4 regions of the Paenibacillus nicotianae genome follow, and region 1 is predicted to be linked to each of the others. Evidence: predicted binding sites of a transcription regulator. Region 1 holds the regulator's gene; each other region holds the start of a gene.
What was found. The regulator Rex, encoded in region 1, represses fermentation and respiration genes when NADH is low (regulators of the CRP and FNR family bind a similar motif). The targets are predictions, from matches to a motif close to TTGTGAAATATTTCACAA.
Positions count from the first base shown of each region.

Region 2: a site for Rex is predicted at 1,572-1,589, ahead of qoxA (cytochrome aa3 quinol oxidase subunit II). Genes of this name have one in related genera too.
Region 3: a site for Rex is predicted at 1,775-1,792, ahead of nadA (quinolinate synthase NadA). Genes of this name have one in related genera too.
Region 4: a site for Rex is predicted at 2,373-2,390, ahead of ACFSGI_RS10110 (L-lactate dehydrogenase). Genes of this name have one in related genera too.

Region 1 covers NZ_JBHUGF010000010.1:758,209-761,931, reverse strand. Annotated here, with positions in the region: gene ACFSGI_RS07595 (methyl-accepting chemotaxis protein) at 1-126, shown strand, start outside; gene ACFSGI_RS07590 (cell wall elongation regulator TseB-like domain-containing protein) at 221-769, opposite strand; gene ACFSGI_RS07585 (amidohydrolase) at 800-2,107, opposite strand; gene ACFSGI_RS07580 (redox-sensing transcriptional repressor Rex) at 2,100-2,747, opposite strand; gene dinG (ATP-dependent DNA helicase DinG) at 2,744-3,723, opposite strand, start outside.
Region 2 covers NZ_JBHUGF010000006.1:82,552-86,274, reverse strand. Annotated here, with positions in the region: gene ACFSGI_RS02790 (glycoside hydrolase family 95 protein) at 1-814, shown strand, start outside; gene ACFSGI_RS02785 (hypothetical protein) at 1,184-1,459, shown strand; gene qoxA (cytochrome aa3 quinol oxidase subunit II) at 1,747-2,778, shown strand; gene ACFSGI_RS02775 (cbb3-type cytochrome c oxidase subunit I) at 2,847-3,723, shown strand, end outside.
Region 3 covers NZ_JBHUGF010000002.1:14,657-18,379, reverse strand. Annotated here, with positions in the region: gene ftsH (ATP-dependent zinc metalloprotease FtsH) at 1-1,534, shown strand, start outside; gene nadA (quinolinate synthase NadA) at 1,815-2,759, shown strand; gene nadB (L-aspartate oxidase) at 2,780-3,723, shown strand, end outside.
Region 4 covers NZ_JBHUGF010000010.1:1,315,591-1,319,313, reverse strand. Annotated here, with positions in the region: gene ACFSGI_RS10125 (SDR family NAD(P)-dependent oxidoreductase) at 1-275, opposite strand, end outside; gene ACFSGI_RS10120 (hypothetical protein) at 505-681, opposite strand; gene ACFSGI_RS10115 (WD40/YVTN/BNR-like repeat-containing protein) at 895-2,208, opposite strand; gene ACFSGI_RS10110 (L-lactate dehydrogenase) at 2,457-3,392, shown strand; gene ACFSGI_RS10105 (DUF3900 domain-containing protein) at 3,555-3,723, opposite strand, start outside.

The DNA of each region.
Region 1 (3,723 bases):
ACAGAAAGTGTCAGTGCGGCTACTGAAGAGCAGTTAGCTTTTCTGGAAGAAAGTACAGCCCATACTGCTACACTTCATGCTATGGCGGAGAAATTACAAGGCACTGTTTTACAATTCCGCTTATAATTGTATCGTTTTATTACAGCAAAAAAAGCATGATCTGAATGAATTCATACGCTGAATTCAAAAGATCATGCTTTTTTTCGATGACTCTTCTACTTTAGTCTTCTTGCCCTGTTCCTTTTAATGTTGCAGGCAATTCCATAGGTCCACCTAATTTGGTTCCATCTCTGAAATTGTAGAAAATATAATAATAACGCTCATTCAGTTTGGCAAAGACTTGCCAAGCATATTTCCCGTTATATGAGCCAGGTACAATTCGTACAGCTTCTGCTCCAGGCAAATCTTTTTGTAGCAGATCAGTGGCTGCTTGATAAGATACTGTACCTGCTGTTTTTTCAACATGTACAGCGTTAGCTCCTTCAGCTACTGAACCGTCTATATTAAATTTGACCCAGACCATTAGATCTTCTTGCGCTGTGTTTTTACCTTCAACGACCCAATAGGTTGAACTATCTGTCCATACTGAATTGAATGTACGCGTAACCGAGACAATATCAGCCTTTTCCTGCGCGCTATTGATTGCCAGTTGCTCTTTACTCCAGGGCTTTGCCATGACATGAACATAAAATTGATTAATACCTAATATAAGCAATCCTACTACAACAATAATGATTGCAATCCACTTGCCACTTCCCAAATTTCGCAAAACACGCCATCCTTTCCTGTCGACTTCCGGTTAGCGTTTAAGCAAACCTTCAAAAGCACTTTGGGCTTCATGACGAATTTTTTCTTCATCCAGTGTTAACGATACACCGTCTTTGATCAATTGCTTACCGTCTACCCACACATGCAATACATCTTTAGCAGAGGCAGAATAGATAGTGTGTGAAATAAAATCAGTACGTGGTAAGAAATGCGGTTGATCTACATTCAATGCTGTAATATCAGCTTTCATCCCTACAGCAAATGTACCCACATCATTCAAAAATACAGATCTTGCGCCATATTCAGTACCCATTTTCAATGCTTCTAGTGCAGGTACGGCTGTTGGATCACCAGATACTCCTTTATGAATAAGAGCTGCCAAACGCATTTCTTCAAACATATCCAGGTTATTATTACTTGCCGGGCCATCTGTACCCAAAGAAACGACAACGCCTGCACGCAACAAATCAGGTACACGTGCTACTCCACTTGCTAATTTGAGGTTACTGCCCGGATTATGAGAAATTGCGACTTTATTTTCAGCAAGTACTTCAATCTCTTCATCATTCAAATGAACAGCATGTGCTAGCAATGCTGGGCGAGTGAAAAATCCTAATTTTTCCAAATGAGCTACAGGACGTAATCCATAATCAGTAACGTTTAATTGAACTTCTGCCAGTGTCTCAGACATATGTGTATGCAGCGGCAAATCCAGATCATGAGCTGCTTGTACAAATTGTTCGATGTATGCAGGTGGACAAGTATACGGTGCGTGTGGAGACATCATCGTTGTAATACGTCCATTTGCTTGACCATGCCAATCACGTGCAAAGTCGATCGATTGTTTTAGCTTTTGCTTTTGCTCTTCTTCTGAACATAAGCCGATTACACCACGCATCAATACTGCACGCATACCGGATTGTTCTACGACTTCTGCTACACGTTCTGAGCGGTCATACATATCGAGGAATGTAGTCGTACCGCCTTTTAACATTTCTAATACTGATAAAGCAGTTCCCCAGTATACATCGTCACTTGTGAATTTCGCTTCCATCGGCCACATTTTTTCTTGTAACCATACTTGTAGAGCCAGATCGTCTCCATAGCCGCGTAGCAACGACATTGCTGCATGACCATGACTGTTCACTAGACCTGGGATAAAGAACAAATGATTACCATCGACTACTGTCGTGCCTTCTTCGATCACAGGTTCTTCTTCTCCAAGATAAGTGATCCATCCATCTTCTATCACCATATGTCCAAAAAGCATCGATTTCTCTTCGCTCATTACAGCAAACATACCGTTTTTGATAACCCATTTGTTCGAAGTATTATTCATTAGTTTCATGTTCCTTTCCATCTTCCAGATAATAGGCAAGGCTTAATAAATCCGTTGTAAAATCAGCAGTGTGCACACGAATATGCGGTGGAGCTTTCAAAATAATCGGAGCAAAATTCAAAATCGCTTCTATTCCAGCTTCTATCAACTGATCGGCTACACGCTGTGCTTCAATATTTGGTACCGTAATAATACCAATACGAATACTTTTTTCTTTGATCGTTGCTCCCAATTCTTCAATCGGTTGCACGACTAATGTATTGATCATCGAACCTACTTTAGGCTCAAGAGAATCAAAAACAGCTACAATTTTCATTGTTTCTTTGAGATACATATTATAGTTAGAAAGGGCATGCCCTAGATTACCTGCACCTACAAGTGCGACATTAATTTGTTGATCTAATTTTAAAATATGACGTATTTTTTCAATCAGATACGATACATCATAACCGATCCCTTTGCGTCCAAAATCTCCAAAATACGCTAAATCTTTGCGAATTTGTGCTGGATTCAAATCTAATTTTTGTCCCAGTTCTTGCGAAGACACTGTAGGAACTTCACGAGTGTGAAGTTCGTTCAAGTATCGAAGGTATACAGGTAGTCTTCGCACGACTGCTTCTGATATTTTGTCGGATTTCATGCTTGCTCCCCCTCTTGATTTACAGTTTCCTTTTCAGGTTCGGCCTGGCTAAGCCATTCTGTAATACGGGGTACCATCTGCTCTGTAGGCATATGTTCCATTTTGGGACCGGGCAATGAATATAGAAAATGCTTGCCATAATAGGATTCGATCACACGAGTGTCATAGACAATAACGATTCCTCGATCACTAGATGTCCGTACTAATCTACCAAAACCTTGTTTGAAACGGATAACTGCTTGCGGTACAGATAATTTCATAAATGGATTTTTCTTTTCTTTTTTAAGCCGTTCACTTTTGGCTTCAAGCAGTGGATGATTGGGCGGTTGAAAAGGTAAACGCACGATCGCCAGACAAGTTAATGCTTCGCCTGGAATATCGACCCCTTCCCAAAAACTGCTTGTACCGAGCAAGACCGAAGCCGAGCGCTCTTGAAATCTTCGAGTTAGCTTGGTACGACTTCCTCCATCAACGCCTTGACCAAATACTGCAATATCGCTATGTGATAACTTCTCTTTCAAAGGCTCATACACCTGCTTGAGCATCCGATAAGAGGTAAATAACACCATCATTCGTCCATTGGTCGCTTTTGCAGTCTCCGCCAATGAGTTCGCTAATGTATCTACAAAGAACGCATCACCCACACTGCCTTTGACACTTGGGAAATCGCGCGGAATCAACAATAGCGATTGTTCACGATAATTGAAAGGTGAAGATAGCTGTTCGGTCATCAATCGACCTTCTTTTTCTGCTTCTACCAGTCCCAGTTGTTCAATCATATATTGGAATTTCTTTTCGATTGATAATGTTGCTGATGTCAAAATAATACTTTTCTTTTTATCAAAAAAGTACTCTTTCAGTTGCTTGCTCACATCAACCGGTACAGCATACATCTGCAAAGACTTACTACGGTAATTACCATTAGCTTCATACCAGTAAACCGTATCTGCACTTTCCAGCTTCACAAATTGACGCA
Region 2 (3,723 bases), on a different contig from region 1:
AGCGGCATCCACTATGGATATGACATTGATTCGCGAGTTATTTGAGCATTGTATCACCAGTACAGCATTGCTTGAAGTGGATCAAGATTGGGCAAGTCAATTACAAGATGCGTATAAGCGTCTATATCCTTGTCATATTGGTCGTCATGGTCAATTGCAAGAATGGTACAAAGATTATGAAGAACACGAACCAGGTCATCGTCATGTGTCTCATTTGTATGGTCTGTACCCCGGGCATGAGATTAATCGTTATCAGACTCCTGAGTTAGTCGAAGCTGCGCGTATCTCGCTCGAACGCCGTATTCAACATGGCGGAGGGCATACAGGATGGAGTTGCGCTTGGCTGATTAATCTATATGCTCGTTTGTTAGATGGAGAAACAGCGCATGAATTTGTAAGTACGTTGTTGTCACGTTCTACCTATCCGAATCTATTTGATGCTCATCCTCCATTTCAGATTGATGGTAATTTTGGTGGAACCGCAGGTATAGCTGAGATGTTGCTTCAGAGCCATTTACAAGAACTGCATTTACTGCCTGCTCTGCCACAAGTCTGGAATAAAGGAATCGTGAAAGGGTTACGTGCGCGTGGTGGATATACGGTAGATATGCACTGGCAACAAGGGCAACTGGTAGAAGTCACAGTAGAATCGCAGTTTCATGGGACATGTCGATTGGTCAGCGCTATTGCTTTGCAACTGGAAGATCCATTAACAGCTTCGACACTGATAGAACCGGATGATCAACAAAGTGATTTTGTGATCGAGTTTACTGCTGAAGCAGGCAGAAGTTACACGTTGCATACAAAAGTATAGACATATGAGCTTTTGAATTACACTATAAATCTATCCATATTTTGATCCTCAGCAGTAGAAAAATATTTTTTCTTCTATATATAAATATATTCTTATTAAATATGTAACTATAAATATATTAAATTAGAGATGAAAAAAGGCGGCATTTTCTGAAGAAGACAGAGAATATCGCCTTTTTGCCGATAAAATAGATGACATTTGACAATAATTTGTACTAAATAAAAGAGAAATAAAAAGAATATAATTAAATAACGAATCAAAAGGGTCAAATTGTGGTAATAGAAACTATAACAAATAGAAACGTAATCTTTAAAGTGCTCCTAGATTGGAGTAACGATGGCTACTAACAGAAGAGGGGAGTGCTTAATCATGGCGACAAATACAAAAGGCCGTTCAAATTCAAATTCACCCGGCAAAAATGCACGTGGATTGACTCGTTTGCTAACAATTATAGGTTGGATTGCTTTTGTTGTTGGTGTAGTAACGATTATTTTGAATATCCAACCATTTAACGATAACAATGCTGGATTGATGATGGGGATCGGATGTGTAGTAGGTAGCGTGTTTATCTACTTTATTGGTAAATCGATCGGTTCAATGCAAGTGCGTAATGAAGAAGGAAAAGAAAGTATCAATGACGATTAAATAGCTCTTTTGCAAATCAAATGAATCTTTTTTTAATTAAATATATGCTCCTTTAAGAATTAATTCTTAAAGGGGCTTTTTTACGGAATCACAATATGATAATATATAAATAATGTGAAAAGATTCACGATAACCTGTTAATAAATTGACAGATTTGTTAACAAGTCAAAAAAACATGGAATTTACACCTTCTATGGATACGCAAATAGCACACTTAGTGTTAACATAGAAATGTGTGGTTTCAATATTATGAACGTCTTAAACGTTATGTGAGAAAGGGGATTAAGATGAACAAAAAACCGGGTTCTCGTCTTATGATGTGGGTTATGATTATTGTGTCGGTTCTGTCATTAGCTTTGACAGTATGGGCGCTTTATGCAGGTAGCCACAATTACTTTGTTCTCGATCCGAAAGGGCCTATTGCAGCAGGACAAAGAGATCTAATCGTGATTTCAACGATTCTAACTGCCATTGTTATTGTTCCGGTAACAATACTCACTTTTGTTATAGTGTGGAGATACCGTGACAAACCAGGCAGAAAGGCAAAATACGATCCGGATTTCAACCACAGCACCAAGCTTGAAACCATCTGGTGGGGGATTCCAATCATCGTTATTGCTGTACTTGGTATTGTAACTGTTCGTTACACCTATGCGTTAGAACCTTCTGTAGCTATTCAATCACAGAAGGAACCTATTACAATCCAAGTCGCATCTATGGACTGGAAATGGTTATTTATGTACCCGGACGAAGGTATTGCTTCTGTGAACTCAATCACAATTCCAGAAGATACTCCTGTACGATTTGAACTGACTTCTGATGCTCCTATGAACTCTTTCTGGGTTCCAGAACTTGGTGGACAAATCTATACGATGTCGGGTATGGCTATGACATTGTATCTACAAGCTGATCATCAAGGAACATTCTTTGGATCAGGTGCTAACTTCAGTGGTGAGCACTTCTCCCAAATGAGATTCGATGTGAATGCTGTATCTGACGAGCAATATCAGACTTGGGTGAACAAAGTAAAAACCGAGTCTAAACCAATGAGTATGGAGACATACCAATCGCTAACGGTTCCTGGAACTGCTGACAAACAAACGTTTTCTGCATTCCCGGAAGGTCTATTCCAACAACTGGTTACCAAATACTTGCCAGGCGGTTTAGCTGGAGCTAAAGATCGTGCTACTCATACAACACCTTCTACTCAGATCAATGAGAAGCAAAGTGAAGAAGGACAAAGTGATATGGGCACAGGCGATCACGATGGCATGGAAATGAATGATCAAGAAAGCACAGACACGAATACTAGCAATTAAATTCAGATTTATTTGAAGTTAGTTGTACCGTAGCGTGTGACATAAAAGACAGGGAAAGGAGCTCCCCGATGCTCGAGAAAATTAAAGATTTTGCATCTGACTTTTTCGTCACCGGCGACCCACTAATTTACGGTGCAGATGTATCTATCGGACTTGCGATGATTGCTATCGTTGTGGGACTCACCTATTTCAAAAAATGGGGCTGGTTGTGGCGTAATTATTTAACAACAGTTGACCACAAAAAAATCGGTATCATGTATATTCTTGCTTCGATTTTGATGTTGTTCCGTGGCGGCGTGGATGCCATTATGATGCGTACTCAACTCGCATTCCCAAATCTCGAATTTTTACATCCTGAACATTATAATCAGGTCTTTACAACGCATGGCGTAGTTATGATCCTGTTTATGGCGATGCCATTTATGTTCGGACTCTTTAATATCGTAGTTCCTCTTCAATTAGGAGCACGCGATGTAGCTTATCCATTTTTGAATGCATTAAGTTTCTGGTTGTTCTTCTTGGGCGCGATGCTATTCAACTTATCTTTCGTTATCGGTGGTTCACCGGATGCAGGTTGGTTGAGTTATCCACCACTATCAGAACTACAGTTTAATCCAGGACCAGGACAGAACTTCTACATCTGGGGTATTCAGATCTCAGGTATTGGTTCCCTTGCAACAGGTATTAACTTCTTAGTAACGATTATCAAAATGCGTGCACCAGGCATGACATTTATGAAAATGCCTATGTTTACATGGTCTGTATTCGCGACATGTATCATTATCATTTTCGCTTTCCCAATTTTGACAGTTACACTAGCACTGTTGTTTATCGATAGGTTTGCGGGGGCTCACTTCTTTACACTCGATGGTGGCGGTAACCCGATGATGTATATCAACTTGATCTGGATGTGGGGTCACCCTGAGGTATACATTGTTATTTTAC
Region 3 (3,723 bases), on a different contig from region 1:
AGAGAAACAAGAACTCGTCGAAGTTGTTGATTTCCTTAAAGATCCACGTAAGTTTAACGCAGTGGGAGCTCGTATTCCTAAAGGGGTACTTCTTGTAGGTCCTCCGGGTACAGGTAAAACATTGCTTGCTCGTGCAGTAGCAGGAGAAGCAGGCGTTCCGTTCTTCAGCATTTCCGGTTCTGATTTCGTGGAAATGTTTGTCGGTGTCGGTGCGTCGCGTGTACGTGATTTGTTTGAGAATGCGAAGAAAAATGCACCATGTATTATTTTCATCGATGAGATTGATGCAGTCGGTCGTCAACGGGGCGCAGGTCTTGGTGGCGGTCATGACGAACGTGAACAAACGTTGAACCAACTCCTTGTTGAAATGGATGGTTTTGGAGCAAACGAAGGTATTATTATCGTAGCTGCAACGAACCGTCCAGATATTTTGGACCCTGCATTGTTACGTCCAGGTCGTTTTGACCGTCAAATTACGGTTGATCGTCCAGACGTGAAAGGTCGCGAAGCTGTATTGAAAGTTCACTCACGTAACAAACCACTTACGTCTAACGTAAGATTGGATACAATTGCGAAACGTACAACAGGTTTTACAGGTGCAGATCTGGAGAACTTGATGAACGAAGCAGCATTGCTTGCTGCACGTCGTAATCGTCGTGATATTTCGATGACTGAGGTTGATGAAGCAATTGACCGTATCATCGTAGGTACAGAAAAACGTAGTCGTGTTATTAGTGATCGTGAAAAACGCATCGTTGCTTATCATGAAGCGGGTCATACGATTGTAGGTTACTTCTTGGAGCATGCGGATATGGTACACAAAGTTACTATCGTACCGCGTGGACGTGCTGGCGGGTATGTTATTATGCTTCCCAAAGAAGACCGTATGCTTGTAACGAAACAGGAATTGTTGGACAAAGTAACTGGTTTGCTAGGTGGTCGTGTTGCTGAAGAATTATTTATCGGCGAGATTGGTACTGGAGCATACAGTGATTTCCAACAAGCAACTGGTATCGTACGTAGCATGATCGTTGAATACGGTATGAGTGAGAAGCTTGGACCGATGCAATTCGGTACTGCTCAAGGTCAAGTATTCTTGGGTCGTGATATCGGACACGAGCAAAACTATAGTGATAAAATCGCTTATGAAATTGATCAAGAAATGCACCGTTTTATTACGGAATCTTACGAACGTTGCCGCGAATTATTGCAAAAACATTCAAGAGAAATGCATTTGATTGCTCAAACATTGCTTGAAGTAGAAACATTGGATCTAGAGCAAATCAAAGAATTGATTGAAACTGGATCTTTAAGTGATACAAATGGCGATGGTAACACAAGCGGTTCAGGGGAAACACCAGAAGGTGGCGAACCTACTGTAGATACAATTGGTGGTTCTTTGAGTTTGGAGAAAGATAACACTCCATCTACACCTGGATTAGGTAAAGACGGAGATATTCCAAACAGCCCGACCAATGGCCCTGGTGAAGATCGTGGACCAAATGGAACAGGTGGAAGCACACCTACTTCTTAATCAATAATGAAGATGCAACAAATATGAAAGCCCGAAGATGATAATCATCTTCGGGCTTTTTTGTGCGATTAGATCAATGTGCTAATTCACTGATTGACAAATAGCTATGCGATTGTGTACATTATTGGTTGAACATTGATCACAAATTAGACACAAGTTACACGATAGTACGAGATATTTTTCACAAACTTTATAGATAGTAATTTTCTATTCATCTAGAACCTACTTGTCTGTCTAACATTGTGAAATGAATCTCAAACAATGAAAAGGAGTGATTACGATGGAAGCGTTAGCAATGGAAAAGAAAGCAGAACGGGATGCAGAGCTTAAAGAACGTCTTTTACAATTAAAAAAAGAACGCAATGCAATTATTTTGGCTCATTATTATCAACGAGATGAGATTCAAGAAGTAGCTGATTTCCGTGGTGACTCTTTTTTGTTAGCGCAAAAAGCGGCTCAGACTGAAGCCGATACGATTGTCTTTTGTGGGGTTCATTTTATGGGCGAAAGTGCTAAGATTCTAGCACCTAACAAAACAGTGATTATTCCTGATGAGCGTGCAGGTTGTCCGATGGCAGATATGGTCAATGTAGATGGATTACGTCGATTAAAGGAAAAGCATCCCAACGCAAAAGTAGTCACTTATATCAATTCGTCTGCTGAAATTAAAGCCGAAACTGATATTTGCTGTACTTCGGCTAATGCAGTTAAAGTGATCCAATCCGTAGACTCTGATGAAATTATCTGGGTACCTGATAAAAATTTGGGACATTATGTACAACAACATACGGATAAAAAAATGATTATCTGGGAAGGCTACTGCAATACTCATGATATGTTGACCGTCAAAGACGTGATGGAGATGAAAGCGAAATATCCTCAGTCTGAATTTGTAGTTCATCCTGAATGTCGTCCAGACGTAGTCGCATTAGGAGATTTTGTAGGTAGTACTACAGCGATTATCAAATATTGCAAAGAATCACCTTGTCAGGAGTTTATTGTAGGGACAGAAGATGGTACAGGATATCAGCTTCGCAAAGACAGCCCGGATAAAACATTTCGTTTTGCGAGTAAATATTTAGTATGTCCGAATATGAAAGTAAATAATTTAAAAAAATTAGTCAATTGTCTTGAGCAAATGAAACCGCAAATTTATGTACCGCCTGTTGTTGCTGATCAAGCTCGTGTTTCTTTAGAACGGATGCTACAAGTATCTTCATCTTGAATGATTGAGAGGAACCCAAAATGATTCCAAATCGCCTAATCGATTATCAATTGAGTGAATATATTCACAAACAAGTAGATGTTATTATTATCGGTTCAGGAATTGCAGGGCTGTTTGCTGCTATTTTGGCAAGTGAATATAAGCACGTTCTTATGATTACCAAGAAATCGTTGTTAGAAAGTAATACCCGTTATGCTCAGGGCGGGATAGCGGCTGTGATTGCAGCAGATGATTCTCCTCTTTATCATCGTCAAGATACATTACTGGCAGGCGCAGGACTTTGTTCTTCATCTGCGGTAGATGTGCTTGTACAAGAAGGGCCCGCAGGGGTACAAGAATTGATTCGGCTCGGGACTTTATTCGATACGATTGATGGGCAGTTAGAGTTAACCAGAGAAGGAGCGCATAGTCACCGTCGTATTTTACATGCCAATGGTGATTCTACAGGGTATGAGATTGTTAGAGCACTATCTCAACATGTAGCTGAACATCCCCGTATTGAAGTATGGGATGAGCATTTCGCTATAGATTTAATAACAGAACATAATGAATGTACAGGTGTCATCGTCAAGCAACCGGATGATCGCCTAGTCTATGTCCAAGCAGAAGCAACAGTGATTTGTTCAGGAGGTAGTGGGCAGTTATATCAATATACGACGAATCCTGATGTTGCTACAGGCGATGGAGTAGCGATGGCATATCGTGCAGGCGCACAGGTACGAGATATGGAATTTATTCAATTTCATCCGACAGCATTGTGTTATCCAGGTGCACCACGATTTCTAATTTCAGAAGCGTTACGCGGAGAAGGCGCTATTTTACGGAATCGCAAAGGCGAAGCTTTTATGGCAAATTATCATCCGTTACTCGAATTAGCACCACGCGATATTGTAGCTAGAGCGATTATCAGTGAAATGGAAAATGAAGATAGTGCTTTTGTATATCTGGATATTACCCATGAGAC
Region 4 (3,723 bases), 560 kb from region 1:
ACTCCCGCATTGTTAATGACTACATCAATCTGTCCGGTTGTATTTACAATCTCCTGAATAGTATCGATCACATCTTGTTCACTACGTACATCACAAGGTAAAAAATGCGCCTGTCCACCACTTTCACGAATAGTAGCGGCGGCTGAAGCACCTTCAGACTCTAACGTGTCTGTTAGAAATACGGTAGCCCCTTCTGCGGCATAACTTTCGGCTACGGCTTTACCGATACCTTTGGCGGCACCTGTTACGATAACTGTTTTAGAAGCATATTTCATAATATATCCCCTTTTGAGTTCGGCTATAAGTATCATTGTTCTATACTGCTTATTTCAACGATTAAACCCATTACGAAACACGCCTGTTTGGCTCTTATGTAATCTGCTACTCTAAATATAACAAAGGAACACACTTCTTATCCATCTGTGAAGTGTGTTCCTTTATGAAGTGCCCATATAAATTCCTTTTGAATGTCTACTTGTATTTGCAGGTACATTTGCTAATTGATTATGCATAATAAGCTTGTAAAAGCTCCTGAGTATCATCTTTAGCGGCATCAAGTACACCTTGATCTGCCCAACATGCTTTGCAAGCTTCTTCTTCACGACATTCATTAGCATCCAGACAAGTGTAGCAAAGGTTCATGTAAAACGTTGTAAGATTCTCATTAGTATTGTTTCTCATCTTAATCATCTCCTTGTTTTTTCTACATCCCAAGCATAACTGATTTAATATTATAATAATGTGATTTATTTCACATTCAATACAAAATTTTAAATTATTTTTTGATGTTCTAAAATAGAGTTATTTATACAAGCAAAAAGATCGATGACACCGCACCCGATAGGTTAATGTCATCGATCTTTTTGACTTACGCATTATATTATTTTCAGCTAATTATAAGACATGCCATGTTTTGCCGCCGTCTGTTGTCTGCATCAACAAAGAACGTCGTTCTTCATTTTTGGCAACTAACAACCAGCCTACATCTGCGGAGAAAAATTGCAATTTAACCAATTCAGGATATTTGCTTAACGTGTTCTGCAAGGTATTGTTTACAGGTAAAGCTTTCCACGTCTTGCCTTGATTCCCTGTGCGGTATACGACTCCATTGACGACAGACCATCCAATTTTGTCATTTAAAAAAGTAGGTCCCATCGATTGATTTACTCCGGTCTGCGCTTGTAAAGCAAATGGAGCAAAGTTCCATGTCTTCCCTGCATCATGAGTAAAGTATCCATTGTAGCTCGTCTGGTTATCTTTCACACAACCAATATTCATCCATCCTGCTGTTTTGCTATCACCAAAAAATTGAGGTTTTCCTGTAGTTAATGAATGGCAAGCAGGCAATTTTTTATTTTTATCAAAGTCTGGCCCTGTTTTCCATGTTTTGCCCCCATCGCTTGTAATATATAGATGAGGTGTACCATGTTGTTCCAGTGTGACAAATCCATTATTTCGATCTCGGAAAGACATTCCTACCAGCTTACCTACTTGTGGAATAGCTTGAGCTGTTGAACCTTCAGTGACAAATACGCCTGTGTTTTGCATGATTTTTTTCCACGTATTACCGCCATCGGTCGTTGTATATAATGCTTTCTCTTGGATATCTTCTGAATCTTTTGATGAATCCAAAGAAGTCATTACCCAACCATTGCTACTATCAATAAAATAAATACCTAATACAGTAGCTTCATCATTTAATGTAGCAAAGTTCCAATTTTGTCCGCCATCGGTCGTGTGCAGAATTAGTGTTTCTCCTACACCAGACGCATTGCGAATCACCCAGCCATTATTTTGATTAAGGAAAAAGATATCTTTCCCATAAGTAGGCGGTTCAGAAAAGGTAACCGTTTGAGCAGGAGATACATTGTCCCATGTGTCTCCGCTGTCCTGTGTAACATAGATACGTAATTCATTACGGGTTACACCCCACGCAAGACCTGCACTAGCACTAAGCAGTTGAAAATCTGTAAGTCTGGTCTGAATCTTATATCCTTTTGCAGCAGGAGCCCCCTGCTTGGTATCAGATGTTGCTGTATGGTTAAGGGTGAGTGTCTGCCCTTGATCTTCTGTTTGCATTTTTTTAAGTTCTTGAGATGATGCTTTGTCTGCTGCTGGATCGTATTCACTTGTAGACGATTGACAAGCACTAAGTACAAAAACAAGTGTGATCCATATGAAAAGCGCTTTGCGCATAGTTAACTTCATTCCTTCTCTCCTTCCGCACTTACATAAAGCTATCGTATTTCGATTATTCATGACCCTTATAAGAGTAAACTAAAATGAACATAGGTTGTTTACAGAAAAGTTACAAGCGATTACAGATTTCGCTGTTTTAGCAGGGTTTTCAGCCACTTTATACTCTTTTAGATTTGTGATCCTTTTTACATTGGTCACGCTTTCCGTTACAATAGTAGCGAATCTGTAACAAAAATCAATTAAGGAGATGATAAAAAATGACAGTATCTGAATCTGTATCCAAGCCCCACCGTGTCGTTGTTATTGGCACAGGAGCCGTTGGCTCCACAACCGCTTACACTCTTTTACTCCACAAGAGAATGTCTGAACTCGTCTTTATTGACGCAAATCATAACAAAGCTCTTGGCGAAGCACTCGATATGAACCACGGACTCCCATTTGTTGGCGGCGTCAAACTATGGGCAGGTGATTATTCGGATTGCAAAGACGCAGATATTATCATTATCGCTGCCGGTTCAAATCAACGTCCAGGCGAAACCCGGATTGATTTGTTAAATCGGAACTCAGCCATCTTCGAAGACATTATTTCGAATATTACGAAATATAATAATAGTGGTATTCTACTGATTGCTACTAATCCAGTAGATATCCTTAGTTATGTATCCTGGAAAAAAAGCGGCTGGCCATCTAATCGAGTGATCGGTTCCGGTACATTACTCGATAGCGCACGCTTCCGTTATTTAATTGGTAAAGAAAAAGGAATCGATCCTCGTAGTATTCATGCTCATATTATCGGAGAACACGGTGATTCCGAGTTGCCTGTATGGAGTCTGTCTAATATTGCAGGAGCTCCACTTGATTTTGAAGAAGACAAACAGAACGAAATTTTTGAAAATACTAAAAATGCTGCATATGAAATTATCAATGCCAAAGGCTCTACATCGTATGCGATTGCCTTAGCACTTGACCGCATTGTAGCAGCAATTTTGCAAAACGAACACGCTGTACTGAATGTATCTTCTCTGCTTGAAGATTATCATGGAATCTCTGACGTATACCTCGGTGTACCTGCTATTGTCGGTCGAGATGGTATTCAGGCAAAACTACCGATTCCTATGAATGAGCATGAAGAACAATTACTACGTGCTTCTGCGCAAAAATTAAAAGATCAGATTGCACAGCTAGATATTTAAGTCGTATATAGATAACTATAGACTATCTTCTATTCATATGACAAATCTCTAACTCGTACCAATCGATCAAATAACTGCTCCGTATAAAAAAAGTGGATTTAGGTATAAAACCCTGAATCCACTTTTCTTCTATGTTATAGATCCTTATTTGCTATGATGTGATCAATAAGGAATATCATCCTCACGTTCAGGTGCTTCATTGGCACGATCTACCAATCGTCTAGCGACCACTTCAAATGGTTCTGGCTGTAACAGTTCGACCGGGGAGAATCCTTTATCAAAGGTAAACGCATCGCCTTCAATCACCATAGCATAATGATCGCCTAACTTG